2 regions of the Streptomyces chisholmiae genome follow, and region 1 is predicted to be linked to the other one. Evidence: riboswitches for the same ligand, from Rfam matches in the RefSeq annotation. Region 1 holds a riboswitch; the other holds the start of a gene.

The links. Region 1 has a riboswitch for S-adenosylmethionine ahead of RM844_RS13905 (aminotransferase class V-fold PLP-dependent enzyme). Riboswitches for the same ligand answer to the same signal wherever they lie in the genome.
Region 2: another riboswitch for S-adenosylmethionine. It lies ahead of thrC (threonine synthase); the one in region 1 lies ahead of RM844_RS13905 (aminotransferase class V-fold PLP-dependent enzyme).

What each region holds. Positions count from the first base shown of each region.
Region 1 covers NZ_JAVREO010000007.1:197,257-212,049, forward strand. Annotated here, with positions in the region: gene RM844_RS13900 (hypothetical protein) at 1-694, shown strand, start outside; gene RM844_RS13905 (aminotransferase class V-fold PLP-dependent enzyme) at 767-2,098, opposite strand; SAM riboswitch class IV at 2,251-2,367, opposite strand; gene RM844_RS13910 (phosphotransferase family protein) at 2,459-3,442, shown strand; gene RM844_RS13915 (hypothetical protein) at 3,515-4,015, shown strand; gene RM844_RS13920 (M48 family metalloprotease) at 4,027-5,892, shown strand; gene RM844_RS13925 (hypothetical protein) at 5,814-6,356, opposite strand; gene RM844_RS13930 (methyltransferase) at 6,418-7,428, opposite strand; gene RM844_RS13935 (antitoxin) at 7,660-7,860, opposite strand; gene paaE (1,2-phenylacetyl-CoA epoxidase subunit PaaE) at 7,950-9,056, opposite strand; gene paaD (1,2-phenylacetyl-CoA epoxidase subunit PaaD) at 9,056-9,568, opposite strand; gene paaC (1,2-phenylacetyl-CoA epoxidase subunit PaaC) at 9,565-10,410, opposite strand; gene paaB (1,2-phenylacetyl-CoA epoxidase subunit PaaB) at 10,461-10,772, opposite strand; gene paaA (1,2-phenylacetyl-CoA epoxidase subunit PaaA) at 10,769-11,752, opposite strand; gene RM844_RS13965 (enoyl-CoA hydratase/isomerase family protein) at 11,824-12,630, opposite strand; gene RM844_RS13970 (dihydrolipoamide acetyltransferase family protein) at 12,675-13,988, opposite strand; gene RM844_RS13975 (alpha-ketoacid dehydrogenase subunit beta) at 13,985-14,793, opposite strand, start outside.
Region 2 covers NZ_JAVREO010000010.1:29,844-44,636, forward strand. Annotated here, with positions in the region: gene cdgB (diguanylate cyclase CdgB) at 1-1,575, shown strand, start outside; gene RM844_RS17585 (carbohydrate-binding protein) at 1,727-2,641, shown strand; gene RM844_RS17590 (class II fructose-bisphosphate aldolase) at 2,616-3,512, opposite strand; gene nagA (N-acetylglucosamine-6-phosphate deacetylase) at 3,509-4,693, opposite strand; gene RM844_RS17600 (ROK family protein) at 4,744-5,706, opposite strand; gene RM844_RS17605 (SIS domain-containing protein) at 5,749-6,684, opposite strand; gene RM844_RS17610 (DUF3263 domain-containing protein) at 6,761-7,033, shown strand; gene otsB (trehalose-phosphatase) at 7,044-7,877, shown strand; gene RM844_RS17620 (alpha,alpha-trehalose-phosphate synthase (UDP-forming)) at 7,951-9,420, opposite strand; gene RM844_RS17625 (glucosyl-3-phosphoglycerate synthase) at 9,552-10,517, opposite strand; SAM riboswitch class I at 10,734-10,874, shown strand; gene thrC (threonine synthase) at 10,891-12,201, shown strand; gene RM844_RS17635 (MoaD/ThiS family protein) at 12,198-12,479, shown strand; gene RM844_RS17640 (cold-shock protein) at 12,899-13,102, shown strand; gene groL (chaperonin GroEL) at 13,518-14,793, shown strand, end outside.

The DNA.
Region 1 (14,793 bases):
GCTGCGGGACTTCCCCGACACCCTGCTGCCCCGCGCCCGCCGGGTCGCCGCCGCCAGCGGCATCCCCCTGGACCACCTGCTGGTGGTCACCCCCGACGACGCCGCCGAGGCCGGCGGCCCCGACGTCAGCACCCTCGCCCTCGCCGCGCTCGGCCAACCGGCCGACGACGAGCCGCTGTTCCTGGTCCGCTCGGGACCGCTCCGGGACGCCAAGGTGGCCGCCCTGGCCGGCCTGGTGCACGCCTTCGACTGGACCGGCGACGACCTCGGCCTCACCCACCTCGACGAACTCGGCGGCGTGCTCCCCTTCGACCTGCTGCGCTGGGTGCTCGACGAGGACGCCCGCGCCACCGCGCTGGTCTGCGACGAGCCGCTGTTCGCCGACGCCCGCCTCGGCATGGCCTGGTTCACCGCCATCGGCCTGCGCCTGGTACGCGGCCCAGGACCGCTCACCGTCCTCGGCTGCGGCGAGGGCCCACCCCCCGCCGAGCCACCGGACCCCGGCCCCCCCGCCCGCTACCTGCCGGGACGCGCCCCCTGCGACAGCTGGCTGGCCCTGCGCGCCGCCCTCCACCAGGGCGAACTCGACGCCGGCGACCGCCTGTTGATCCACACCCGCGGCCCGCGCCGGGAGGGCTGGCTGGCCCTGGAAGCCACCGACCCGGCCGGCGTCCACCTGCCCGACCTCCCGTAGCCGGGACCCCCAGACGCCTCCCGGGCCCGGTGAGGGGCCATGGCCCGGCGGGCACCGCGGGCGGGCCCGGCCTCAGCCGGCCCGCCCGCCGGTCAACTCGGCGACCGCCGCCAGCAGCCGCTCCACGTGCTCGGCCGGCGTCCCCGCCCCGAAGCTCACCCGCACCGCCTGCAACGGCCCACCGCAGTCGTCGGCCGGCCCGTCCGCCCCCAGCAGCCGCCGCACCAAGGGCTGGGCGCAGAACATCCCGGACCGCACCCCGATCCCGTACCGGTCGGCCAACGCCCGCGCGAACTCCGCGCTGTCCCAGCCGGCCACGGTGAACGAGACCACCGCCACCCGCTCCGCCGCCGGCCCGAACAACGACAGCTCCCGCACCCGTGGCAGCTCCGCCAACCCCGCCCGCAGCCGCCCCAGCAACGCCCGCTCGTGCGCCACCAGCGCCCGGTACCCCTCGCCCTCGGTCAACGCCCGGCAGGCCGCCGCCACCGCCAGCGCCCCGATCACGTTCGGCGAGCCGGCCTCGTGCCGCGTCTCGCCGTCCGCCCACACCACCCGCACCGCCGCGCCCGCCTCCCGGGACACCACCCGGGTCGCCCCGCCGCCCGCCAGATACGGCGGCGCCGCGTCCAGCCAGTCCGCCCGCCCGGCCAACACCCCCGCGCCGAACGGCGCGTACAGCTTGTGCCCGGAGAACGCCACCCAGTCCACGTCCCAGGCCCGCACGTCCACCGGCCGGTGCGGCACCAACTGCGCCGCGTCCAGCACGATCCGCGCCCCGTGCCGGTGCGCCGCCGCCGCCAACTCCCGCACCGGCCACAGCTCGCCGGTCACGTTCGAGGCGCCCGTGACACAGAGCAGCGTCGGCCCCACGGGCCCGTCCGCCAGCGCCTCCTCGACCGCCCGCACCGCCGCCGCCGGGTCGTCCGGCGTCGCCAGGTAGTCGACCCGGTGCCCGTGGTGCGCCCACGGCAGCAGCGCCGCGTGGTGCTCGGTCTCGAAGACCAGCACCCGGGTGCCGGCCGGCAGCGCGGCGGCCAGCAGGTTCAACGAGTCGGTGGTGGACCGGGTGAACAGCAGCCGGTCGGTCGGCCGCAGCCCGAGGAACCCGGCCACCGTCGCCCGGCTGCGCTCGAACAACTCGGTGGACAGCCGGGAGAGTTGACCGGCCCCCCGGTGCACGCTGCCATAGCTCGGCGCGTACCGGGCGACCTCGTCCCAGACCCGGCTCAGCACCGGCGCGCTGGCCGCGTAGTCGAGTGCCGCGTAGCCGACCACCCGCCCGTCGGCGAGCGGCACGGTCACCCCGGCGCTCAGCACGGCGCGCGGGTCGGTCGCGGTTTCGGAACCGGTGGGGTCGGTGTGATGGGTGTGGGCGGGAGTGGCTTCAGCGCGGACGGACATGACGATGTCTCCGAACGAGATCGGCAGGAAACAGCCACGGCGGAACGGACCCACGCCGTGACGGAGGACGGGAGCGAGCTGGGGGAGGGGAGCCGAACCGGGGGAGCCGGACGGCTCCTAGCGCATTCGCTGCTGCACGAGGATCTCCTGGGAGGCCGCACTTGCCGTGAACCCTGCTGTCCACGGCCCGGTCATCACCCGGGGCACCCCGCCGCGACGGAGGGTTGCCGGACAGCGGGCCGGGGCCCTTCTCGCTGTCACTCGTGACCTTGCCGGGATTCTGTCACAACCACCCGCCGGGCGGTACCCGGCCCCGGCGGCCCCGGGTAGGGATCACCGCGACCCGGCGAGAGGAAACACATGGAAAGCGTCTCCAAGAACCGCCAGTCGCCCGCCGCGCTGCGCGCCATGATCGAGCGCGCCTACGGCCCGGAGCGGGTCCCGGTCGGCGACGGGTGGGCGACCGAGCTGACCTTCGGCTGGTTCAACGTCGCCTACCGCGTCCGGCTGCGGGACGGCGCCGAGGTCGTCCTCAAGATCGCCCCGCCGCCCCACGTGGACGTCATGACCCACGAGCGGGACGCCATGGGCACCGAACTGCGCGCGCTGGAGCTGATCCGCGCCCACACCGACGTGCCGGTCGCCGCGGCGCACTTCGCCGACCACAGCCGCGAGCTGTGCGATGCCAGCTACTTCTGTATGCCGTACGTCCACGGCGAGAACCTCGGCGTGCTCCGCGACCGGCTCTCCACCGCCGAGCACGACGCCTACCTGGCGCAACTCGGCGCCCGCAACCGGGAGATCAACGCCGTCCGCGGCGCCGCCTTCGGCCCGCTCGCCGGGCCGGGCGACGCCAGCTGGCGGCGGGTCTTCACCGGCATGGTGGAGCACATCCTCGCCGACGGCGAACGCCGCGCCGTCGCGCTCGGCTGGGACCACGACACCATCCGGGCCGTGCTGGCCGAGCACGCCGACAGCCTCGACGAGGTGACCGAGCCCCGCCTGGTCGAGTGGGACCTGTGGGATCCCAACGTCCTGGTCCGCGACGGGCGGATCGTCTGCGTCATCGACCACGAGCGCGCCTTCTTCGGCGACCCGCTGATGGAACGGCTCTTCGGCGGCACCCAGCTGCCCGCCTTCGGGCCCCACGACGCCTTCATGCGCGGCTACGGCCACCCCCCGCTGACCCCCACCGAACAGACCCGCCGCCGGCTGTACTGCCTCTACCTGGTGCTCGTCCTGGTGGTCGAGACGGTCTACCGGGAGCACGAGGGCACCGCGACCTACGACTGGGCCAGGACCCAACTCGACCACGCCATGGCCCTCTTCGGCCGCACCCGCTGACCTCCGCTTCCGCCCCGTGGTTCCGGTGAAACCCGGACAAGGAGGGGTGTCGCCGCCCTAGGATCGGGGGCCATGGAGATGACGGTGCGGGCGGTGGTGCGGGACTTCGTGGAAGCGTACGCGCCGGACGAGCTGGAGTTGCTCGACAGCGTGGCGGGGCTGAGCGACGCCCAGATCACCCGGCTGATGCGGCGCCGCTCCCGCTCCACCGACCAGGTCGGGTTCGGGGCGGCGGCCGAAGCCGTGGCCCTGGTGACCCCGGTGGTCTGGCTGGCCGTCACCGGAGTGGCGGTCGGCGTGGTCGACCGCGGCGTGGACGCGGCCGCGGACGGGATCACCGCCCGGCTGCGCGGCCTGGCCGGCCGGCTCCGCCGCCGGAAGCGCGCGACGGAGCCCGAACCGGAGCCGGACGGGGCCGCGCGGCCCACCGTTCCGGTCCTGTCCGCGGCGCAGTTGAAGCAGGTGCACGCCACCGTCCTGGCCCGGGCCGAAGCCGCCAAGATGCCCGAGCCCGAGGCCGAGGCGCTGGCCGACGCGGTCGTCTCCCACCTCGCCCGCGCCTGCGACGACTAGCGGGAGTCCGGGTGGCCAGGAACGTCCGGTGGATGGTGGGGCGCGGCACGACGCGGCGCTTCGTCCTGCTGATCGTGCTGCTCGTGCTGGCCTGCGTCGCCCTGGTGACGCCGACCGTGCTGGCGCTGCGGGCGGACGCCGCCTTCCCCCGCTGCGCGCGGGCCGGGGACGTCGCGCTGGACGACGACCCGGCGACGGTCTGGCTGCGGCTGACCGGCAGCGCCGAGTACGTCGCCTGCACCGCCGACGAGGTGTCCCTCGCGCTGTGGTGTGGGCTGGTGGCCACCGCCGTGGTCGTCCTGGCCGCCGTGCTGACCGGCTGGGCGCTGCCGGCCTGGCGCACCCGCGGCGGCCGGCTGCCGGCCGTGTCACCCGCGGCGCCCACCCCCGTCCCCGACCTGCTCGGGACGTGGCCGCCGAGCGGCCTTCCGCCGTTCGCCGTGCCGCGCCGGGGGCCCGTCGAACTGCCCGCCCGGCTCGCCGAGTTGGTCGAGCGGAGCGGGCTGCCCAGGCACCGGGTCCCGGAGTTCGTGATCAATCCGTCCGCCTCCGCCGCCAGCGCGGTGGCCTTCGGCCGCCCGGGCCGGTCCGTGGTCTGCCTCAACGCCGGCCTGGTCAAGCTCCGTTCGAAACGGCCCGAGGTGTTCGACGCGGTGGTCACGCACGAGCTGGCCCACGTGCGGAACCGCGACGTCGGGCTGGCCTGGTTCACCTTCCTGTTCTGGCGGTTCTTCGCCGCCCTGGTCCTGGTGCCGTTCGTCGCCGTGCAGGGCTGGCTGCTGCTGGAGAGCGAACTGCTGGGCGCGGAACGGGACTTCTGGCCGGAGGCCGCCCCCGGGGTGGGGGACACGCTCATCGGGGTGGCGCTGGCCGCCGGGGTGGCGCTGGTGCGGTCGGCGACGCTGCGCCAGCGGGAGCTGGTGGCCGACCTGGACGCGGTCGCGCTCGGCGCCGAGCCGCGGGTCTGGGCGGAGCGGGCCGACGCCCAGCCCCGGCCCGACTCCCGGCGGGCCGCCGTGGCCCGGGCGCTGCGCGAGCTGGGGCGCCCGCACCCGCCGTGGGAGGAGCGGGCGGGGATCCTGTCGACGGGCCCGGTCTGGTACGGGGGTGGCGGCTGCGGGGCCGTCGTGCTCTACCTGGTGGCGGCGCTCACCACGGCGCACCTGCTCCTCACGCGGCTCGATCCCATCGCCTTCACCGGGGCGTGGCGGGCGCTGTTCTACCTGGTCGTGCCACCGATGGTGGCCACCGGCTCCGCCGTGCTGCCCGAGAAGCACCCCGAGCGGTTGGCGCCGGTGGAGCGGTCCGATGACGCCGGCCCACCGACCGCCACCACCGGCCGGCGGCTGGGCGTGATCGTCCTGCTGGTCGGGGCGCTGCTGGTCGTCGACCCGGTGGGCCGGGCCTTCGGTCCCGCGTCGCCCGGCGGGTTGGACCCGCCCCCGCCGTACGTGCTGCCCGAGGCCGGGCCGCTGTCCGGTCCCGAGGCCGTGGCGGCCTTCGTGGACGCCGGCGGCCGCACGGTCCTGACCCGGCTGAGCAGCGAACTCGCCGTCGATCTCGGGGAGTTCCGCGGCCTGCGCCCGGATGACGACGCCGGCCTGGCGGAGCTGGACCGGCACTGCGTGGCGACGGCCGCCGCCGTCGCCGTCGCCGAGCGGCTGCCCGACTTCCCGGGCGAGTCGGCGGCGGAGCTGTGGTCGACGCACCTGACGCTGATCGCGGACACCCGCGCCGCGCTCTGCGAGCTGACGCCGGGCCGCGAACTGGACTCGGGACTGCCGATCGCCGGACTGCTCTACACCGCGGCCCGGGAGAACCTGCGCTTCCTGGACCAGGCCCTGACCCTGGACGAGTTGCGCACCGGCTCGGAGTAGCGGCCCCACTCCCGGGCCCGGGCCCGCTCGGGGTCACCGACCGGGCGGCCCGCCGGGTTCGCCCTCGACCGGCCCGCGGAGGTCGAAGCCGGCCCGGTGCCGGTGCACCACCATCCCTGGCCGAGCCCGGCGCGGACGGCGGCGCCCGGCCGGGGGACGCCGTCGACCGCGAGGCAGCTGCCGAAGATCCGGTCGTGGCTGGTCCAGCCGTTGACGCGCCCCCGGTTGTCGCTGATCCGCACCCGCTTCCCGGGCGGGTCGAGTGACGACACCAGGTGGAGGTAGACCGTCCCGGCGACCCGGTCGAGCACGATGTCCCCGACCGTCAGCCGCGTCGGGTCGACCGGCGCGACGACCACCTGCTGCCGACCGAGGATCAGCGGGACCATCGAGGAGCCACTGGGCCGGAACGTCACGGTGGCCCCGCCCGCGACCCTGCCCGCCACCGCGTCCAACGCACCCATCCGCTGATCGTGGCAGATCTGCCGGCGGCACCTCTCCGGTTCACCGAGCCGGCCGCGCCCGTCAGTCGCTCGGCGCGCACTCGAAGAGGTGGTGGCCGCAGGCCAGTTGGCGACTGTCCAGGACCGGGAGGCCGGCGCCCGCCAGCACCCCCCGCAGCTCGTCGGCCAGGAACGGCCGGGCGCCGTCCGCGCAGACCACCCGCTGGGCCAGCGCGTGCGCCGGGCCGTGTTCCTGGTCGAAGAGCGGCTCCAGGACCAGCAGTCTGGCGCCCGCGGTGCGGACCAGCGCGGCCCGGACGCTCGCCAGCAACCGGGACTGGCTCGCCGCCGACCAGTCGTGCAGCACGTTCTTCAGCAGGAACCGGTCGCCGGTGACCGGCAGCTCGTCGAAGATGTCCGCCGGACGGAAGGTCAGCCGGTCGGCGGCCGGGTGGTGCGCGCCGGCCGCGCGCCGGCACACCGACGGCCGGTCCACGCACACCCCGCGCAGCGCGGGCTGGGCCGCCAGCAGCGCGGCCAGCAGCGTGCCGTCCCCGCCGCCGACATCCACCACGTCCCGCACGCCACGGAAGTCGTAGCCGGCGGCCAGCGCCGCCGCGGTCGGCCGGCACAGCTCGGCCATCGCCGCGTCGAAGAGCCCCTCGGTCCCCGGGTGCGCCGCCAGATACGGGTACAGCTCGGTGCCGAAGACCTCCCGGAAGCCGGAGGAGCCGGTGGCGACCGTCGCCTGGAGCCCGTTGAACGCGTCCGTGTAGAGCCCGGCTTGCAGGACGCAGAAGTTGCGCAGCGAGTGCGGGTGGTCGGCGCGGAGCGGGGCGAAGGCCGCCGCCAGCCGGAAGTGGTCGGCCGGGCCCGGCTCGAAGACCCCGACGAACGCCAGCGTCCGCAGCAGTTCGCCCAGCACGTCGGGCCGGGTGCCGGTGGCCCGGGCCAGCTCGGCCACCGGGACGGGGGAGTCGCCGGTCAGGTCGGCCAGACCCAGCCGGGCGGCCACGGCCAGGGCCTTGGCGAACTGGCCGCCGCTGGCCAGCCGCAACAGGGGTGGGACATCGGACTCGTCGATCGTGCGCACGGAAGCCTCCAGCCAGGCGTGAGGTCGCCTCACTCCGCTGGCTTGCCGCCCCCCGCGCGCCGCAACCCCGGTGCGCTCCCGTGCCCCCCGCGGAAGCCCCCGACCGCCGGCGGCCGAACCCCCGACCGCCGGCGGCGCCGCCCCGCGCCGCCAGCGGAGAGAGGCCGGCCCGGCGCGACCGCACCGGCCGGCGGCGCCGCACCTCGTGCGGGCCGCCGGCCGGCGTCGGGGTCACTTCTTCTTGTCGTCGCCCAGCTTCTCGACCAGGCCCTGCGTCTTGTCGACGGCCGAGTCGATCTTGTCGCTGTGCTTGCCCTTGGTCTTGTTGTCGACGAAGTCGCCGACCTTCTCCACCCCACCGGCGATCTTGTCGCCGTGCGTCCCGGCGATCTCCGCGACCTTCCCCTTGAGGTTCTTGAGGGCTCCGAACATGTGGGTTTCCCTTTCGCTCCCGGAACTGCCTGGTCACCCATGATTCCACGCCCCGGCGGCGAACGCCCGCCCCGGCCGGCCGCCCTCGGTCAGCCGTCGTAGTCCACCGTCAGCCGCTCCCCGTCCGGCTCCGCCTGGCAGGTCAGCACGTAGCCGGCCGCCACCTCCGCCGGCTCCAGCGCGAAGTTCCGCCGCATCACCGCCCGGCCCTCCGTCACCCGCGCCCGGCAGGTGCCGCACACCCCGCCCCGGCAGGCGAACGGCGCCTCCGGCCGGGCCCGCCGCGCCCCGTCCAGCACCCGCTCGCCCCGGGGCAGATCCACCGTGGAGGCCCGGCCGTCCAGCACCACCGTCAGCCGGCTGGCCGGCCCCGCCACCGCCGCCGGCGCCTCCCGGGCGGCCGGCGCCGGCCCGGCGTCAGCGTCGAAGAACAGCTCCCGCCGCACCCGCTCCGGCGCCACCCCGAGCCCCAGCAGCACCCGGCGCGCCTCCGCCACCATCGGCGCCGGCCCGCACAGCCACCAGTGGTGCGCCACCCGCGGGTCCAGCAGCGCGGCCAGCAGCGTCGCCAGCCGCTGCCCGTCCAGCCGCCCGGACAGCACGTCCACCTCGCGCGGCTCCCGGGACAGCACGTGCACCAGCTGGAACCGGGTGGGGTGCGCGTCCTTCAAATCGGCCAGTTCGTCGGCGAACATCACCGAGTCGCTGGCCCGGTTCCCGTACAGCAGGGTGACCCGCGCCGCCGGGTGGCCGGCCAGCACCGAGGCGGCGATCGACACCATCGGCGTCACCCCCGACCCGGCGGCCACCAGCACATGGTGCCCCGGCACCCCCAGCTCGGGGGTGAACCCGCCGGCCGGCGGCGCCACCTCCAGCGCGTCGCCCGGCGCCACCTCCCGCACCAGCCACGGCGAGACCAGACCGCCCGGCACCAGCCGCACCCCGATCCGGGGGGCGGCGCCCAGCGGCGCGCAGATCGAGTACGAGCGCCGCTCCTCCCGCCCGTCCACCCAACGCCGCAGCGTCAGCGACTGCCCGGGCCGGAACGCGAACTCGCCGGCCAGGCGGGCCGGCACGGCGAAGGTCACCGCCACCGCGTCCGCGCACAGCCGCTCCACGCCGGCGACCCGCAGCCGGTGGAACACCCCGAGGCGGCGCGCCCTCGGCGCCACCCCGACCGTCGTCCGCATCTGCATCAGACCTCCCTGACCCGCTCGAACGGCTCCCGGCACCCGAGACACCGCCACAACTCCGTGCACGCCGCCGCCCCGAACCGGGACCACGGCTCGGTGTCGTCCGCCCCGCACCGCGGGCAGACCACCACCCGGCGGGGCGCCGACAGGGTCAGCGGCACCGGCCCGCCACCCGCCGCCCGGCCCGGCGGCGCGATGCCGGCCGACGCCAGCTTCCGCCGGCCCGCCGGGCTGATCCACTCCGACGACCACGGCGGCGCCAGCACCGTCACCACCTCCACCGGGTCGAACCCGGCCGCCCGCAGCGCCGCCGCCACCCCCGCCCTGATCTCCGCCACCGCCGGGCACCCGCCGTAGGTCGGCGTCAGCCGCACCACCACCCCGCCGGCCCCGTCGCACGCCACCCCGCGCACCATCCCCAGCTCCGCCACCGTCACCACCGGCAGCTCCGGGTCGGGCACCGAGCCGGCCACCCGCCAGGCCGCCTCCTCCGCCGTTTCCTCCGCCACCGTCACCACACCGCCCCTGGATGCTCGCGCGCCACGCTCTGCAACTCGGCCAGCAGCGGCGCCAGATGCTCGGTGTGCCGGCCCGCCCGGCCGCCGGCCTCCCGCCGCGCCGGGCCCGCCGGCACCGGCAGTGCCACCCCCGCCTCCCGCCCCACCAGCCGCCAGTCCTCGGCGCAGGCCGCGCGCACCGCGCCGGGCGCCACCCCGAGCCCCGCCCCCACTCCGTCGTCCAGCACCTCGCCCAGCCACGGCTCGACCGCCGCCACCGCCGCCGCCAGCCGCCGCCCCGACTCCGGCGTGCCGTCGCCCAGCCGCACCACCCACTCGGCCGCGAACAGCCGGTGGTAGGCCACCTCCCGCACCCCCCGCTCCGCCACCGCCGCCAGCACCGGGTCGGGCGCCGCCCGCAGCCCGGACAACAGCGCCAGCCGCGCCGAGGACAGCACCAGCAGCCGCAGCACCGTGAACGCGAAGTCGCCGCGCGGCAGTTCGGCCAGCCGCAGGCAGCGGAACGCGTCCGCCGACCGGCGGTAGGCGAAGTCGTCCTCGCCCCACCCCGAGCCGTCCACCCGCCCGGCCCGCGCGTACAGCAGCCGCGCCTGCCCCAGCAGGTCGAGCCCCACGTTGGCCAGCGCCAGCTCGATCTCCACCTCCGGCGCCCGGGTCACCCACTCCGCCAGCCGCTGCGCGCCGACCAGCGCGTCGTCGGCCAGCGCCAGACAACAGCCGGCCACCGCCGCCGCGTCGAGACCCGGCGGCAGCTCCGTCGGCACCCCGTGCAGCGGGTCCTCGAACCCGGTGCCGAAGGCCCACCGCGCGTCACCGAACGCGGCACCCGCCTCGTCCACGTCACCCACCCCTCAGCCACGCCCGGCGGCGGCCCGCGACCGCGCCGGACTCAGATATGCGGCACATCGTCGGGAATCTCGTAGAACGTCGGATGCCGGTAGACCTTGTCGCCGCTCGGCGCGAAGAACGGGTCCTTCTCGTCCGGCGCCGAGGCCGTCACGTCGGCGCTGCGCACCACCCAGATGCTGACCCCCTCGTTCCGGCGGGTGTACAGGTCCCGCGCGTGGGTCAGCGCCATCCGGGCGTCCGCCGCCCGCAGCGACCCCACGTGCACGTGGTTCAACCCCCGCTTGCCGCGCACGAACACCTCGAACAGCGGCCAGCCCTCGTCCACGGCGCCCGCCGCCGGCTCCCCGCTCACCCGGCCACCTCCGCCCCGGCGCGCTCCCGCGCCGCCCGCCGGGCCGCGTGCGCCGAGGCCGCGGCCCGCACCCACGCGCCGTCCTCGTGCGCCGCCGTGCGCCGCGCCAGCCGCTCCGCGTTGCACGGCCCGTCCCCGCCGATCACCCGGGCCAGCTCGGCGAAGTCCGGGGTGCCGAAGTCGTAGTGCCCCCGCTCCTCGTTCCAGGCCAGCTCCGGATCGGGCAGCGTCACCCCCAGCCGCTCCGCCTGCGGCACGGTCATGTCGACAAAGCGCTGCCGCAGCTCGTCGTTGGAGTGCCGCTTGATCCGCCAGGCCATCGACCGCGCCGAGTTCGGCGACGCCGCGTCCGGCGGCCCGAACATCATCAGCGACGGCCACCACCAGCGGTCCACCGCGTCCCGCACCAGCTCCCGCTGCGCCGGCGTGCCCCGCATCATCGTCCACAGCAGCTCGTAGCCCTGCCGCTGGTGGAAGGACTCCTCCTTGCAGACCCGTACCATCGCCCGCGCGTACGGGCCGTACGAACTCCGGCACAGCGGCACCTGGTTGCAGATCGCCGCCCCGTCCACCAGCCAGCCGATCACCCCGACGTCGGCGAACGTCAACGTCGGGTAGTTGAAGATCGACGAGTACTTCTGCCGCCCCGACAGCAGCCGCCGGGTCAGCTCGTCCCGGTCAGCGCCCAGCGTCTCGGCCGCCCCGTACAGGTACAGCCCGTGCCCCGCCTCGTCCTGCACCTTCGCGAACAGGATCGCCTTGCGCCGCAACGACGGCGCCCGGGTGATCCAGTCGCCCTCCGGCTGCATCCCGATGATCTCCGAGTGCGCGTGCTGCGCGATCTGCCGCACCAGCGTCGCCCGGTAGCCGTCCGGCATCCAGTCCCGCGGCTCCACCCGCCGGTCCGCCGCCACCGTCGCCTCGAAGTGCGCGCGCAGCTCCGCCTCGTCGTCCTCGGTCACCTCGGTCGTCCCGGTCATGTTCCGCCTCCCGATCGTCTCGCCGGCCCGGCACCGACCCCGGTACCCGTCGCCACGCCGCCCACCGCCGGTCACCGGCCCTCGAACGTGGGGCGTTCCCGCGCCAGGAACGCCGCCACCGCCGCCCGGTGGTCGGCCGTGCCACCCAGCCGGGTCTGGGCCGCCGCCTCCCGGGCCAGCACCGCCGGCAACCCCGCCTCACCACCGGCCCGGAACAGCTCCTTCACCTCGGCGAACGCCGCCGTCGGCCCGGCCGCCAGCCGCTCGGCCAACGCCAGCCCCTCGGCGCCCGCCGTGCCGGCCGGCACCACCGCCTGCGCCAGCCCCCAGGTCAGCGCCTCCTCCGCCCCGAACCGGTCACCCAGCAGGAACAGCGCCCGCGCCCTGGCCGGCCCCACCGCGCGCGCCAGCGAACAGCTCAACCCCGAGTCCGCCGCCAGCCCGACCCCGGTGAACGCCGTCGCGAACCGCGCGTCCCGCCCCACCACCCGCACGTCGCCCGCCAACGCCAGCCCCAGGCCCGCACCCACACACGCTCCGTCGACCGCCACCACCACCGGCTGCCGCACCGCCTGGAGCGCCGTCACCAGCGGGTTGTACTCGGCCGCCACACACGCGAACGCCGCCTCGGCGCCCTCTTCCAGGGCCGCCGCGTGCTCCCGCAGGTCCTGGCCCACGCAGAACGCCCCGCCGCGCCCCGCCAGCAGCACCGCCCGCACCGCCGCACCGGCCGCGGCGACCTCCGCCAGCGCCGCCAGCAGCGCCCGCCGCATCGCCGCGTCCAGCGCGTTCCCCGGCGGCCGGTCCAGCTCGACCACCGCCACCGCGCCCACCCGGCGGCACCGCACGCCGTCCCGCGCCTCGGTCTCCCGCTCCATGTCCGACTCCCTTCCGGGCCCGCCCCGGCCGGCCTGGCCGGCGCTCACAGGTCCGCCAGCAGCAGGCCGGGCCGCTCCACGCAGTCCGCCACATACCGCAGGAACCCGCCCGCGACGCCGCCGTCGCACACCCGGTGGTCGAAGGTCACCGAAAGCTGCGTCACCTGGCGCACCGCCAACGCCCCGTCCACCACCCACGGCCGCGCCACGATCCGCCCCATCCCCAGCATGCCCGCCTCCGGGTGGTTGATGATCGGCGTCGAGCCGTCGACCCCGAACACCCCGTAGTTGTTGACCGTGAACGTGCCGCCGGTCAGCGCCGCCGGCGGCAGCGCCCCGGCCGCCGCCCGCTCCTTCAGCCGGCCCAACTCGGCGGCCAGCGCGGCGGTGTTCAGCCCCTCGGCGCCGTGCACCACCGGCACCACCAGGCCGCGCTCGGTCTGCGCGGCGAAGCCGAGACCCACCACGCGCGAGCGCACCAGCTCCCCGCGCTCGACGTCCACCCGCGCGTTCAGCTCGGGGAACCGGGCCAGCCCGGCGACGCAGATCCGGGCGAGCAGCGCCAGCAGGCCGATGCCCGCCCCCGGCCTGGCCGCCCGCAGCGTCTCGCGCACCGCCAGCAGCTCGGTCGCGTCCACGTCCACCCAGGCCGTCGCCTCCGGTATCTCCCGCCGGCTGCGCGTCACCCGCTCCGCCATGGTGCCCAGCAGGCCCCGCAGCGGCACCCGCTCCTCCCCGCCGCCGACCGGCGTCGCCGGCGTCGCCGCGGTCTCCGTTGCCGCCGCCGGCTTCGCGCGGGCCGCGATCGCCGCCTCCACATCCCGCCGGCGCACCACCCCGCCCGGCGCGTCGCCGGCCAACTCGGCCAGCCGCACGCCGTGTTCGTCCGCCAGCCGGCGCACCAACGGCGAGATCGCCCGCGGCGCCAACCGCCCGCCGCCGCCCGCCGCCGGGGCCTGGGCGGCAGCCGCCCGCGCCGGCCGCCGCACCCGGCCCCGCCGCCCACCGCCGCCGGCCACCGTCCCGTACCCCACCAACACCGGCCCCGAGCCCGATCCGTCGGCCGGCCCCGCCCCGGTCGGCGCGGCCACCCCGGCGTCCGCCGCCACCGACACCAGCGGACCACCCACCGGCACCCGACCGCCCTCCGCCGCGTGCAACGCCACCACCGTCCCCCCGAACGGCACCGGCACCTCCACCGCCGCCTTCGCCGTCTCCACCTCCACCACCACCTCGTCCACCGCTACCCGCGCCCCGACCGCCACCCGCCAGCTCAACACCTCCGCCTCCGTCAGCCCCTCGCCCAGGTCCGGCAGACAGAACACCCGCTCGCCCACCCCCACCTCGACGCCCGTCACGACGCCACCCCCGGCACCGCGTGCGTCAGATCCGGCTCGTCGTCGAACTGCAGCCGGTACACCGCGTCCAACACCCGGTCCACACCCGGCAGATGCGCCCGCTCCACGACCGGCGGCGGATACGGCACGTCGAACCCGGCCACCCGCAGCACCGGCGCCGCCAACGAGTGGAAGCACCGCTCCTGCACCCGGGCCGCCACCTCGGCGCCCACCCCGGCGAAGCCCTGCGCCTCCTGCACCACCACACACCGCCCGGTGCGCCGCACCGACGCCATCACCGTCACGTCGTCCAGCGGCACTACCGACCGCAGGTCCACCACCTCAAGCTCCAGCCCCTCCCGGGCCGCCGCCTCGGCCGCCTCCAGCGCCACCGGCACCGCCGGGCCGTAGGCCACCAGCGTCGCGTCCACCCCCGACCGGCGCACCACCGCCCGCCCCAGCGGCGGCACCGATCGCGTCTCCAGCGCCACCTCATCGCGCGCCCAGTACAGCCGCTTCGGCTCCAGGAACACCACCGGGTCCGGATCCTCGATCGCGTCCCGCAGCAGCCAGTACGCGTCCGCCACCGTCGCCGGCGTCACCACCTTCAACCCCGGCGTGTGCGCGTAGTACGCCTCACTCGAATCGCAGTGGTGCTCCACCCCACCAATGCCCCCACCAAACGGGACCCGTATCACCAGCGGCGCCGGCAGCCGGCCCCTGGTGCGATTCCGGGTCTTCGCCACATGGGACACGATCTGCTCGAAAGCCGGATAGGCGAAGGCGTCGAACTGCATCTCCACCACCGGCCGAAAACCGCCCATCG
Region 2 (14,793 bases), on a different contig from region 1:
GTCGTCGCCCAGCTGAACACCGCCCGCAGCATGGCGGACACCCTCCAGACCATCGCCGACGGCACCGTGACCGCGCTCGGCTTCGAGCTGGCCTCGGTCAACGTGGTCCGGCCCGACGGCGACCTGCTGGTCGCCGCCGTCGCCGGCGCCGACCGGGGCGAGGTGGACAAGGCGGAGGCCGCCATCGCCGGCCGCACCGGCTCGCGCGCCTCCTGGGAGCGCCGGCTGAGCATGGGGGAGCGCTGGGGCGAGCTGCGCTTCATCCCCTACACCGAGGGCTGGGTGCTGGACCACGACGGGGTGCCGCAGTGGCACACCACGGGTCCCGCGCCCCGCTACCCCGACGAGTGGCACCCGATGGACCGGCTGTTCGCCCCGATGTACGCGTCCGACGGCGAGCTGCTCGCCGTGCTGGAGGTCGACAAGCCGCGCAACGGCCGCCGGCCGGGGCCCTGGGGCTGCGAGGCCCTCCAGCTCTACGCCTCCCAGGCCGCCATCGCCATCAGCAACGCCCGGCTGCGCGGCAACATGCAGCGCGCCCTGGTCCGCCTCGAACGCGAGCAGGAGGCGCTGCGGGCCAGCGAGGAGAGCTTCCGGCAGGCCTTCGAGTACGCCCCCAGCGGGATGGCCATCGCGGAGGTCGGCGGCGACGGCGACGGCCGGCTGCTGCGGGTCAACGACGCGCTCTGCCGGCTGCTGGACCGCACCGTGGCGGTGCTCCGCCGCTACAGCTTCGCCGACCTGGTGCACCCGGAGGACATGGGCACGCTGCTGCGCACCGCCAACGACGGCGGCCGGGCCGAGCTGCGGCTGGCCCGCAAGGACGGCTCCTACATCTGGGTCAACCTGCGCAACTCGGTGGTCGCCGACCCGGCCGCCGGGCCGCAGGTGCAGCTGACCCACGTCGAGGACATCGAGGAGCGCAAGCGGCACGAGCTGGCCCTGGCGCACCGCGCCAGCCACGACTCGCTGACCGGCCTGCCCAACAGCGCCGAGCTGCGGGCCCGGCTCGGCGGCCGGATCTGCGCCCACCCGCCGGAGGGCCGCCCGCACCCGGCGCCCAGCCCGGAGGCGCTGAGCGTCGCCCTCTTCGACGGCCCCGGCGGGGCCCGCCCGCACCACGGCTTCGACCACCACCACGAACACGTGTGGCAGCCGGACGCCCCGGGTGGCGACGGCAAGGGGCTGGCCGTCCTCTTCTGCGACCTGGACGGCTTCAAGTCGATCAACGACCGCTTCGGGCACGTCTGCGGCGACGCGGTGCTGGTCGAGGTGGCCCGCCGGCTGGAGCAGGGGGTCCGGGACAACGACACGGTGGCCAGGCTGGGCGGCGACGAGTTCGTGGTGCTGGCCGAGGGGCTCGGCCCGCGGGACGCCGCCGACCTGGCGGTCCGGCTGCGCAACGGGATCGTTCCGGCCATCCGGGTGGAGGGGCGTTCGGTCCGGGTGGGCGCGAGCTTCGGCATCGGCTGGGCCGCCTGCGGGATGACGACCGAGGAGATCCTCCAGTCCGCCGACCAGCGGATGTACATGGAGAAGCGGTCCCGCGCCCAGGGCCGCCGGCGGGCCGGCTAGCCGGGCCCCTGGCGGCCGCGCCGCCGTGCGCCGTCGGCTTCGGGACAGCCGTCCGCCGGCTGGCTCGGGCGTTCCCTCGAACGGGGTAGGCTCGCGCCCAGACACCTGGGGTGGGACATGTGGTACCGCAGCGACGAAGGAGCGGCAGTCGATGAGCGCGGGGAACACCGGGCAGGGCACGCCTGACGACGGCGACGACCCGTTCGCCTACCTCTATCGACCCGAGGCCGGCCAGGCCCAGCCGCCGGCCGGCCCGCGGCAGCCCTCGTACAACCAGGTGCGCCCGGTGGGGGAGCGCACCTTCGGTGGCCAGCAGGGGTACCGGCAGCAACAGCAGCAGCCGTCGCCGGACGCCCGCTACGCCGCCCCCGAGACCCAGCCGGGCGGCTACGGCGGGGGTCCGCCGCACGACCGGCGCCGGGCCGACCAGGACAACCGGCGCAACGGGCTGCTGATCGGCGCCATCGCGGTGGTGCTGGCCGTGGTGCTCGGGGTGGGCGCGGCGATCTTCTTCAGCAGCGGTGACGGGGACGACACCGCCGGCGGCGACCAGCCGACCTCGGAGCCCACCGACGACGGTGCGGGCGAGGACGAGGGCGGCACCGGGGGCGAGGAGGAGCCCGAGCCGGAGCCGGAGCCCGACGGGCTGCCGACCGCCGACGTCAGCCGGCTGCCGCTGGCCGGCGACGCCGCCGTGGAGGCGACCATCCCCGGCTCCCGCGCCGAGTCCGGCTCCTACATCGCGCTCCAGAACCAGCAGGGCTCCGGGATCACCTGGACCTTCGAGCTGACCGGCGACCCGGGCCGGTACCGCCTCTACACCGGCTACTCGGTGATCAGCGACGACCAGACGCTGTCCTTCTCGATCAACGGAATGCCCCGCCCGGACCCGGTCAACCTCCGGGACTACAACGAGAACAGCGACGCCTGGGAAGAGAGCTGGCAGAGCACCTACAACCTGGTCGACCTGGTCGAGGGCGAGAACACCATCGAGTTCACCTGCGCCGACTCCTGCGACGTGGTGATCGACCAGATCTACCTCAGCGAGCCCGAGCCGGGGGACTGACCTCCGCCGCCCCGTCGTCCGGCCGGGCCAGCACGCCGAGCAGCCGCACCACCTCCTCGGTCATCGCCGCCCGGCCGGCGGCCAGGTAGCCGCGCGGGTCCACCAGCGCCGGCTCGGCGGCCAGCCGCTCCCGGACGGCGCCGGTCAGCGCCACGTTGAGCGCGGTGCCTATGTTGATCTTGGTCATCCCGGCCCGCACCGCGCCGCGTAACTCGGCGTCCGGCACCCCGGACGAGCCGTGCAGCACCAGCGGCACCGGTACCGCCGCCCGCAGCCGGGCGATCAGCGGCCGGTCCAGCCGGGCCGTCCTGCTGGTCATCGCGTGCCCGCTGCCCACCGCCACCGCCAGCGCGTCCACGCCCGTCGCCCGGACGAACTCCGCCGCCTCCGCCGGATCGGTGCGCACCCCGGGGGTGTGCGCGTCCCCCGGCTTGCCGCCGATCCGGCCCAGCTCGGCCTCCACCAGCAGCCCGTTGCGGTGCCCGAACGCCACCGCCGCCGCGGTGGCCGCCAGGTTCTCCGCCAGCGGCAGCGCCGAGCCGTCGAACATCACCGAGCCGAAGCCGGCCGCCGGCGCCGCCCGCAGCAGCCGGCGGCCCAGCGGCCCCTCGTCCAGGTGGTCCAGGTGCAGCGCCAGCGGCACCGGGGCCGCCGCCGCCAGCGCGGCCAGCGCGGCGGCCAGCGGCGCCAGCCGGCCGCCGTGGTGGGCCACCGCGCGCTGCGAGAGCTGTAACACCACCGGTACCCCGAGCCGGGTCGCGGCGGCGACCACCGCCTCGGCGTGCTCCAGCGTGATCACGTTGAACGCGGGCAGCGCGCGCCCCGCCGCGCGCGCCTCGGTCAGCAGCCGCCGACAGTCGGACAGGGTCACGGGGCGGCCAGCCACTCGCCCTTGCGCACCACGCCGACCACCGTGAACCCGGCGTCCAGCACCACCAGGTCGGCGTCCTTGCCCGGCTCGATCGAGCCCACCCGGTCGGCCAGGCCGAGCAGCCGGGCCGGCGTGCCGGACAGCGCCCGCACCGCGTCCTCGACGGGCAGTCCGTCCACCGTCACCGAGCGGCGCAGCGCGCGGTCCAGGGTCAGCGTCGAGCCGGCGATGGCGCCGGTGCCCGGCGGCGTCCGCTCGTCCACGATCCGGGCCACCCCGTCGACCACCGCCACCCGCAGCGGGCCCAGCGGGTACGCGCCGTCGCCCATCCCGGCCGCGCCCATCGCGTCGGTGATCAGCGCCACCCGGCCGGCGCCGGCCGAGCGGAAGGCCAGGCCGAGCACCGAGGGGTGCAGATGGGTCCCGTCGTTGATCAGCTCGACGGTGACCCGCTCGTCCTCCAGCAGCGCGGCGATCGGCCCTGGTGCCCGGTGCGCCAGCGGCGGCATCGCGTTGAACAGGTGGGTGGCCACGCTCGCCCCGGCGTCGATCGCCCGCCGGGTCACCTCGTAGCTGGCGTCCGTGTGGCCCACCGCGGCCAGCACCCCCAGCTCGCGCAGCAGCCGCACCGAGTCGAGGCCGCCGGACCGCTCCGGCGCCAGGGTGAGCATCCGGGCGGTGCCCCGGGCCGCGTCCACCAGCTTGCGGACGTCCGCCGGGTCCGGGTCGCGCAGCAGCGCCGGATCGTGCGCGCCACAGCGGTTCTCCGCGATGAACGGGCCCTCGAAGTGCACTCCGGCCAGGTCGCCCTGCTCCACCAGCTCGCTGAGCACCCCCGCCTGGGCCGCCAGCTCGTCCAGCGCCCCGGTCACCATCGAGGCCACCAGCGTGGTGGTGCCGTGCGCCCGGTGGGTGGCCACCACCCGCAGCGCCTCGGCGGCGTCGCCGGCGGAGAACGAGGCCCCGCCGCCGCCGTGCACATGGAGGTCCACGAAGCCCGGCACCAGCCAGTGCCCGGCCAGGTCCAGCACCGCGGTGTCGGCGGGCTCGGCCGCCCCCGGCGGCCGGTCCGGCAGGATCACCCCGCCCTCGAAGGCGACCTCGCCGCCCTCCACCACCCCGCCAGGCGTCACCACCCGGGCGCCGGTGAGCCGGGTGCGGGTGGACCGGCCGGACGGCACGGCGAAGGCGGGCGGGGCTGTGGTCGGACGGGCGGCGTCACGCGGCGGGGTCACGGGGAAACCTCCTGGGTGTGGGGGAGTGCGACGTGGTCCCAGGCGAGCAGGCCGGCGCCGAGGCAGCCGGCCGCCTCGCCCAGCGCGGCGGGGACCACGGTGGGCAGACGTTGGAAGGTGGCCTTGGCGGCCAGCGCGGAACGCAGCGGGCCGAGCAGCGTCTCGCCGGCCTCGGCGAGCCCACCGCCGACGATCACCACCTCGGGGTCGAGCAGGTTGACCACCACCAGCAGGCCGTCGGCCAGCGCGTCCACGGCCGCCCGCCAGACCGCGGCGGCCCGGGCGTCACCGGCCACCACGGCGCGGGCCGCGTCGGCGGCGCTGGCGCCGGCCGCGCCGGACGCCTCGGCCCAGGCCCGGCCGACGGCGGCGGCCGAGGCCAGGGTCTCCAGACAGCCGTACTGGCCGCAGCCGCAGCGCGGGCCACCGGGGCGCACCACGACGTGCCCGATCTCCCCCGCGCCCCCGTGCGCCCCCGGCTCCATCCGGTCGCCCACCCCGATGGCGCCGGCGATCCCGGTGCCCAGGGCCACGAAGAAGAACCGGCCGACGCCGGCCCCGGCGCCCAGCCGGCCCTCGGCCAGCCCGCCGACCCGCACGTCGTGGCTCAGCGCCACCGGCACCCCGGCCAGCCGTTCCGACAGCAGCCCGGCCAACGGCAGGTCCCGCCAGCCGAGGTTGGCGCTGTACCGGGCCACGCCGGCGGCCTCGTCCACCACCCCGGGCACCGCCAGGCCGGCCGCGGCCGGCGGCCCGCCGCACCTGGCCCGCCCCTCGGCGGCCAACTCCGTGGCGAAGTCCAGAATTCCGTCGACCACGGCCGCCGGCCCGCCGGTCGCGGTGTCCCGTCGGGCACGGAACAGCGGCACGTTGTCCGGGCCGGTCAGCGCGGCCTTGAGCGTGGTGCCGCCGACATCGAGGGCGATCACGTACTTCGCTTGCTGGTCCTGGAGACTCACACGCGCCAGTCTCGCCCCGAACAGGCGAAGAGGTCTAGTCCACTACGGCAAGATCACCGAACGAGTGAGCCCGCGCGGCCGGTCCGGATCGAGCCCCCTGGCCCCCGCGACCGCCACCGCGAGCCGCTGCGCCAGCACCAGCGAGGCCAGCGGATCGCCCGCCGCCGGACCCCACAGGGCGGCGCCCGCGGCCCGTACGCTCCCCTCCAGTCCCTCGGGCGCCGGCTCGAAGAGCCAGACCACGCGCCCCGGCGCCGCGATGGCCAACGGGCCGTGCCGGTACTCCATCGCCGGATACGCCTCCGTCCAGGCCCCGGCCGCCTCCCGCAGCTTGAGCGCCGCCTCCAACGCCAGCCCGTGGCGCCACCCGCTGCCCAGGAACGTCCACTGGCCGGCCGCCAGCGCCGCGTCCGGCAGCGGCGTGGCCAACGCCGCCTCGGCGTCCACCACGGAGCCGGCCACCGCGGCCGCGCCACCCACCGGAGCCGCCAGCGCGGCCCGCAGGAAGCTGAACGCTGTGGTGGCGAACACCGTCTGCACCACGGACCGTTCGTCCGCCCAGTCCAGCACGGCGACCTGGTCAGCGGCCCGGCCGACCGGCGTGTCCCGGTCCGTGGTCAACGCCAGCACCGGCAGCCGTGGCCACCGGCCGCGCAACGCGACCAGCAGCCGCGCCACCTCGGTCGTGGTGCCCGACCTGGAGATGGCCACCACCCGCTGGTAGGCCCGGTCCAGCGGGAACTGGGAGGCCGGGAAGGCGTCCGTCTCGCCCTCGCCGGCCGCCTCCCGCAGCGCGGCGTAGGCCTGCGCCATGAACCACGAGGTGCCGCACCCGACCACCGCGACCCGCTCCCCGGGCCGCGGCAGCCCACCCCCCGACGGCCCGCCGCGGGCCGCGGCGGCCGCGCTGGCGGCGCGCCGCCAGGCCTCGGGCTGGGCGGCGATCTCGGCGGCGGTTCGGCTGCCATCGACCGTCATTGCTGCCTCCTGGGGGTCGGATCCGGCGACGAGCGGGGCCACCGTGGGTGTCAGCGCCCCCGGTTAACATGCCCAGGTGAGTGCGGAATCGACGGACGACCCGGAGCCGGCGGCCCAGCCGGCCGACGGGCTCGCCGAGCGGGACCGCGCGGTGCTCGCCCTGGAGCGCCGCTCCTGGCCGGGCCCCGGCGCCAAGGAGCGCGCCATCCGGGAGCGGCTCGGCATCTCCCCGACCCGCTACTACCAGCTGCTCAACGCCCTGCTGGACGATCCGCTGGCGCTGGCCCACGACCCGGTGACGGTCAACCGGCTGCGACGCCGTCGTGACGCCAAGCGAGCCCGCCGGTAGGCTCGGGCCCATGGGCCAACTCCCCGTACCCACCACGGAAGCCGGCCGGGCCGGACTGACCGCGCTGCTGGCGGACCCGGCGAAGGCACTGATCGCGTTCGACTTCGACGGCACCATCGCGCCCATCGTCCCCGACCCGGCCCAGGCCGTCGCGCACCCGGACGCGGTGCCCGCGCTGGCCCGGCTCGCCGGCCGGGTCGCCGTCGTCGCGGTGATCACCGGCCGCCCCGCCGAGGTCGCCGTCCGGCTCGGCGGCTTCGCCGACCACCCCGAGCTGAGCGGCCTGATCGTGCTGGGCGCCTACGGCGCCGAGCGCTGGGACGCGGCCAGCGGCGAGCTGCGCACCCCGCCGCCGCACCCCGGCGTCGCGGCGGCCCGCGCCGAGCTGCCCGAACTGGTCGAGCCCAGCGGCGCGTTCATCGAGGACAAGGGCAACGCGCTGGGCGTGCACACCCGGCGTGCCCCCGACCCGGCCGGCGCGTTCGAGTCGCTGCGCGCCCCGCTGGGGGCGCTCGCCGAGCGGCACGGGCTGACCGTCGAGCCCGGCCGCCTGGTGTTGGAGCTGCGCCCCGGCGGCATGGACAAGGGCGCGGCCCTGACCGCCCTGGCCCGGGAGACCGGCGCCGGCTCCGTCCTCTACGCCGGCGACGACCTCGGCGACCTGCCGGCGTTCGCCGCCGTCGACGCCCTGCGGGCCGCCGGCACCCCGGGACTGCGGGTGTGCAGCGGCAGCGCGGAGGTCACGGCGCTGGCCGAGGCGACGGACCTCACGGTCCCCGGCCCCGCCGGCCTGGCCGCCTTCCTCACCACCCTCGCCACCCACCTCGACACCCCGCGTCCCTGATCCGGGCCGCCGCGCGCGAAGCGCGCCGGCTCGGGCCCCACGGCCCGGGCACCCACCGGCGGCTGGGCGTGGCTCAGGCCGGCCGCAGGGCCCGCAGCTGGGCCAGGAACCAGGCGGTCGGTGGGAGCGCGGTGGCCCGCGCCGTGAGGCGCTCCGCGCGGGCGGTGCGGCTCGGGCCGTCCAGGGTCAGTGCCTGGTGCAGGGCCTCCGCCGTGCCCGCGATGTCGTACGGGTTCACCAGCAGCGCGTCGGCGCCCAACTCCTCGGCCGCGCCCGCCTCCCGGGAGAGCACCAGCGCGGCGCCCCGCTCGGAGACCACCGGGATCTCCTTGGCGACCAGGTTCATCCCGTCCCTGATCGGGTTGACCAGCGCCACGTCGGCCATCCGGTACGCGGCCAGGGAGCGCGCGAAGTCGTCCTTCACGTGCAGCACCACCGGCGTCCAGTCGGCCCGGCCGAACTCCGTGTTGATCGCCTCGGCGACCCGGGAGACCTCGGCCGTGTACTCCCGGTAGATCGCCAGGTCCTGCCGCGAGGGGTAGGCGAAGGCGAGATGGGTGACCCGGCCGTGCCACTCCGGCCGGTCGACCAGCAGCCGGCGGAAGGCCAGCAGGCCGCGCACGATGTTCTTGGACAGCTCGGTGCGGTCCACCCGCACGATCGTGGCCCGCCCGGGGCCGACCCGCTCCCGCAGCTCGGCCGCCCGCTCCGCCACGTCCGCCCGGGACGCCCGCTCCCGCAGGAACTCCGCGTCGGCGCCCAGGCCGTGCACGCCGATCCGGGTGGTGCGGCCCTGGTGGGTGACCGACCCGTCGCCGGCCGGGCCCGGCGCCGTGACCTCGGCGCCCAGCAGCGCCGCGCAGCACTCCGTGAAGGCCCGCGCCCAGCGCGCGGTGAGGAACGCGGCGCGGTCCGCGCCGAGGATGCCCAGCAGCAGCTCCCGCGCCATCTCGTCGGGCAGCACCCGGAACAGGTCCGGCGGCGCCCACGGGGTGTGCGAGAAGTGTCCGATCCGCAGGTCGGGGCGGCGCTTGGCGAGCAGCCCGGGGACCAGCGACAGGTGGTAGTCCTGCACCAGCACCACCGCGCCCTCGGCCGCCTCCTCGGCGAGCGCGTCGGCGAACGCCCGGTTGTAGGCCCGGTACCTGGCCCACCTGGCCTCGAAGCGTTCGTCGAAGACCGGCTCCAGCGGGGTCTGGTACAGCAGGTGGTGGACGAACCACAGCACGGAGTTGGCCACCCCGTTGTAGGCCGCGTCGAAAGTCTCCGGGGAGATGTCCAGCATCCGTACCGACTGGCCGCCCGTGTCGGCGGCCGGCAGCCGGCCGCCGTGCGCCGCGGCCGCGGCCCGGTCGTCGTCGCTGAGCGCGGCGCAGACCCAGGTGCCGGCGTCCGGACCGAGCGCGCTCAGCCCGGAGACCAGCCCGCCGCCGCCACGCCTGGCGGTCAGCGCGCCGTCGGCGCCGGCGCGGGTGTAGCTCACCGGGCCACGGTTGGAAGCGACCAGCACCTGGCCGGCCGGCTGGGGACGCTCGGCGGTCATCGGATCTCCTTGGGGTACCCCGCCCGCACCTCGGGCCCGGAGGCTAGCCAGCTGTGACGGGTGGGAAACGGAACGTGGGCCACGTCACAGCCGGCGGCCCGGCCCGCCGGGGGCCGGACTGCCCCGGGGGCTCAGGCGGCCTGGCGGGCCGCGTACTCCGGGATGGTGGACATCGGTGGTCGCTCGTCCGCCAGGATCGGGTGCGTCTCGGGGACGAAGCCGCCGTCCTCGGTCCGCTGGAACTGGGTCAGGCCGAGCCGGGTGGGCAGCATGGTGCCCGGCAGCCGGCACTGCGCGGCCCGCATGATCGCGGCCGACATCCGGCCGAGCGCCTGCCCGTCCTGGTGCCGGTGCTTGCGCTCGCCCACGTCGACCTGGCCGACCGCGTCCAGGCCCGCCACGTTGAGCGTGTCGATCAGCAGGCCCAGCTCCACTCCGTAACCGACCGGGAACGGCAGCCGCTCCAGCAGCGACCTGCGGGCCGCGTACTCGCCGCCCAGCGGCTGGACCACGCCGGCCAGCTGCGGCCAGTGCAGGTTCAGCAGGGGCCGGGCGACCAGCTCGGTGACCCGCCCGCCCTGCCGGGCGCCGGACGGCTGGTCGCCGAGCGGCCGGTCGTACATGGCCTTGACCAGCTGGACGCCCGGCTCGGTGAGCAGGGGGCCCACGGTGCCCGAGACGAAGCGCGAGTCGAACTCCCGCAGGTCGGCGTCCACGAAACAGATGATCTCGCCGGTGGTCGCCAGCAGCGACCGCCAGAGCACCTCGCCCTTGCCGGGCAGGGACGGCACCCTGGGCAGGATCTCGTCCCGGTGCACGACCTTCGCACCGGCTCCCGCGGCCACCTCGGAGGTGCGGTCGGTGGACCCGGAGTCCACCACGAGCAGCTCGTCGATCAGTGGGACGTCCTCCATCAGGTCGCGTCGCAGCGCTTCCACGATGGCGCCCACCGTGGCCTCCTCGTTGAGCGCGGGGAGGACCACGCTGATGCTGCCGGCCGCGCCCGCTGCCCGCTTGGCGGTCAGTAGTTGCTGCATCGAGCGGTCAGTGACGCCCCAGGACCGGCGGCTCAGCCACTTCTCTGCCTCTTCCAGCACGAATGTCGCTCCTGTTCGATTCGGCCACACTTTCATCCGTATGGCCGCGTCTGCCCCTTTCTGGGGTGACCCAACCCGTTATGAGCGGGTTTTCTGGCCACCTCCTCGGGTCGTCTCGCGGAGCGGACGGCCCGAGCCATTGTGCGGGCTGTCCGTTACAGTCTCGAACAGCGCAGGTGTCCTCCGCATATCGGGACCGCGTTGACAACCACATACCGCTCATCCAGAGGGGCAGAGGGAACGGCCCGTTGAAGCCCCGGCAACCCTTCCACCGGATCTCGTGAGGACGCGAGGCACTCCGGCGGGACAGGTGCCAATTCCGTCCCGTGGCGAGAGCCGCCACGGGGAAGATGAGGAGAGGGGCCTCGTACCCATGTCCGTGCTCACCTCGGCCGACCAGGCTGACTCCGCTGACTCCGCTGACTCCGCCGCCACCGTCGATCTCGGTCCGGCCGCCGCGCTCGCCTGCCGGGAGTGCGGGGAACGCTTCCCGCTCGGCCCGATCTTCGCCTGTGCCTCCTGTTTCGGGCCGCTGGAGGTCGCCTACGACCTGCCCGGCGGCGACCCCGAGGAGCTGCGCCGCCGGATCGAGTCCGGCCCGAACAACATCTGGCGCTACGCTCCGCTGCTGCCGGTGCCGGCCGACGTGGCCGAACACCCGAACCTCAACCCGGGCTGCACCCCGCTGGTGCGCGCCGACCGGCTCGCCGCCGAACTGGGCGTCACCGGCGGCCTGTACGTGAAGGACGACTCGGGCAACCCGACCCACTCGTTCAAGGACCGGGTGGTGGCGAACGCGCTCGAGGCGGCGCGCGCCTTCGGGTTCACCACCCTCTCGTGCTCCTCCACCGGGAACCTGGCCGGCGCCGTGGGCGCCGCGGCGGCCCGTGCGGGGCTGCGCTCCTGTGTCTTCATCCCGCACGACCTGGAGCAGGGCAAGGTCGTGATGGCCGCCGTCTACGGCGGCGAGCTGGTGGCCATCGAGGGCACCTACGACGACGTCAACCGCTTCTGCAGCGAGCTGATCGGCGACCCGATCGGCGAGGGCTGGGGGTTCGTCAACGTCAACCTCCGGCCGTACTACGCCGAGGGCTCCAAGACGCTCGCCTACGAGATCTGCGAACAACTTGGCTGGGAACTGCCGGACCAGTTGGTGATTCCGATCGCCTCGGGTTCGCAACTGACCAAGATCGACAAGGGGTTGAAGGAGCTGATCCAGCTCGGACTGGTCGCCGACCGCCCCTACAAGATCTTCGGCGCCCAGGCCGAGGGCTGCTCCCCGGTCTCCCGGGCCTTCAAGGACGGCCACGACGTGGTCCGCCCGGTGAAGCCGAACACCATCGCCAAGTCGCTGGCCATCGGCAACCCGGCCGACGGCCCCTACGTGCTGGACATCGCCCGCCGCACCGGGGGCGCCGTCGAGGACGTGACCGACGAGGAGGTGGTGACCGCCATCAAGCTGCTGGCCAGGACGGAGGGCATCTTCGCCGAGACGGCCGGCGGCGTCACCCTCGGCGTCACCCGCAAGCTGCTGGCCGCCGGGGTGCTCGACCCGGCGGCGACCACCGTCGTGCTGAACACCGGCGACGGCCTCAAGACCCTGGACGCGGTGGCCGGCACGACCGGCCCGTCCGCGACCATCCGCCCGAACCTGGACTCCTTCCGAGAGGCTGGCCTGGCATGAGTGTCACCGTCCGCATCCCCACCATCCTCCGCACCTACACCGACGGCCGGTCCGAGGTGACCGCCGAGGGCGGCACGCTCAGCGAGGTGCTCGCCGACCTTGACCGGAACCACCAGGGGATCGCCGGCCGCGTCCTGGACGAGGACGGCAAGCTGCGGCGCTTCGTGAACGTCTACGTGAACGACGACGACGTCCGGTTCGCCGACGGGCTCGCCACCGCCACCCCGGACGGGGCGGGCGTCTCGATCATCCCGGCGGTCGCCGGCGGCGCCCGCTGACCTGCGGCCCGACGGCCTCCGGTGCCCGCCCCACGACCCCCGGGTCGTGGGGCGGCGGCCTGTCCGCTGCCGATAGAGTGGCCTCGTTCCCGATTGGATTCGCGCTCCGCGCATAGGAAAGCCCGGGACCGCGGCGCAAATAAATGTCGCCAGAATTTGTTGCACCAATTGTCGGGTTGGCCAGAAAGACCCGCTGCGGATCGTGCAACTTCCAGTGGCTTCGCGGTATTTGCCCGTTCTGCGGCGACAAGAATTCCCTGTCGAATGACCTGTTGCACTGGGCGTCCGTCCAGATACATTCAGCGGCGGTCGAACGTTCCGGCGTCCGCTCCCACACCGCCCGGGAGTGGGGCCCGAGGTCTGACCCGGGTCCGCGAGGTGTGGGCTCGTGAAAAGGCCGGCAATATGGGGAGTAGGGAATGGCTCAGGGCACCGTCAAGTGGTTCAACGCGGAGAAGGGCTACGGCTTCATCGCGGTAGACGGTGGTGCGGATGTCTTCGTCCACTACAGCGCTATCCAGATGGACGGCTACCGCACTCTGGAAGAGGGGCAGCGGGTCGAGTTCGAGGTCTCTCAGGGGCAGAAGGGGCCTCAGGCCGACATGGTCCGAGTGACCGCCTGAAACGCCGACCGCAATCGCGGCCTTGTCGCCGGGCCCGCACCCACCAGGGTGCGGGCCCCGGCCATGTCCGCCCCCGGTCGGGAGCCCCCCGGGGGCGGGCAGCGCCTTCGGCGCTTGCTCCCCCGGACTCCGTCCGGGAGGTGCCCCCAGGGTCGTGCAGCGCCTTCGGCGCTTGCTCCCCCAGACTCCGTCCGGGAGGTGCCCCCAGGGTCGTGCAGCGCCTTCGGCGCTTGCACTCTCCGGGTGAGAGTGCTAATCATGGCGTTAGCACTCTACGGGTGAGAGTGACAGCAAGGACCGGGTCGGTGAGGTTCTTCGGGTGGGTGGGGTAAGGAACCACCGCTCAGGAGCCGTCCGTCGCGGGCGCCAGCGCGGTCCGGAGCAATCCACCCCTGTCCTGGGAGGACCCCTTCACATGGCCAAGATCATCGCGTTCGACGAGGAGGCGCGGCGCGGCCTTGAGCGCGGGATGAACCAGCTCGCCGACGCCGTCAAGGTCACGCTGGGCCCCAAGGGCCGCAACGTCGTCCTGGAGAAGAAGTGGGGCGCCCCGACGATCACCAACGATGGTGTTTCCATCGCCAAGGAGATCGAGCTGGAGGACTCCTACGAGAAGATCGGCGCCGAGCTGGTCAAGGAAGTCGCCAAGAAGACGGACGACGTCGCTGGCGACGGCACCACCACCGCGACCGTGCTGGCCCAGGCGCTGGTCCGGGAGGGCCTGCGCAACGTGGCCGCCGGGGCCAACCCGATGGCGCTCAAGCGGGGCATCGAGGCCGCCGTGGAGAACGTCTCCCAGGCCCTGCTGAGCCAGGCCAAGGAGGTCGAGACCAAGGAGCAGATCGCCTCGACCGCCTCCATCTCCGCCGGCGACACCCAGATCGGTGAGCTGATCGCCGAGGCCATGGACAAGGTCGGCAAGGAAGGCGTCATCACCGTCGAGGAGTCGCAGACCTTCGGGCTCGAGCTTGAGCTCACCGAGGGCATGCGCTTCGACAAGGGCTACATCTCGGCCTACTTCGCCACCGACATGGAGCGGATGGAGGCGGAGCTGGAAGACCCCTACATCCTGATCGTCAACTCCAAGATCAGCAACGTGAAGGACCTCCTTCCGCTGCTGGAGAAGGTCATGCAGTCGGGCAAGCCGCTGCTGATCATCGCGGAGGACGTCGAGGGCGAGGCGCTGTCCACCCTGGTCGTCAACAAGATCCGGGGCACCTTCAAGTCGGTCGCCGTCAAGGCCCCCGGCTTCGGCGACCGCCGCAAGGCCATGCTCGGTGACATCGCCATCCTCACCGGTGGCCAGGTCATCTCCGAGGAGGTCGGTCTCAAGCTGGAGAACGCCACCCTCGACCTGCTGGGCCGCGCCCGCAAGGTGGTCATCACCAAGGACGAGACCACCATCGTCGACGGTGCCGGTGACAGCGACCAGGTGCAGGGTCGGGTCAACCAGATCCGCGCCGAGATCGAGAACTCCGACTCGGACTACGACCGCGAGAAGCTCCAGGAGCGCCTCGCCAAGCTGGCCGGCGGCGTGGCCGTCATCAAGGCCGGCGCGGCGACCGAGGTCGAGCTGAAGGAGCGCAAGCACCGCATCGAGGACGCGGTGCGCAACGCGAAGGCCGCCGTCGAGGAGGGCATCGTCGCCGGCGGTGGCGTGGCCCTGCTGCAGGCCGCCTCGGCGCTGGACA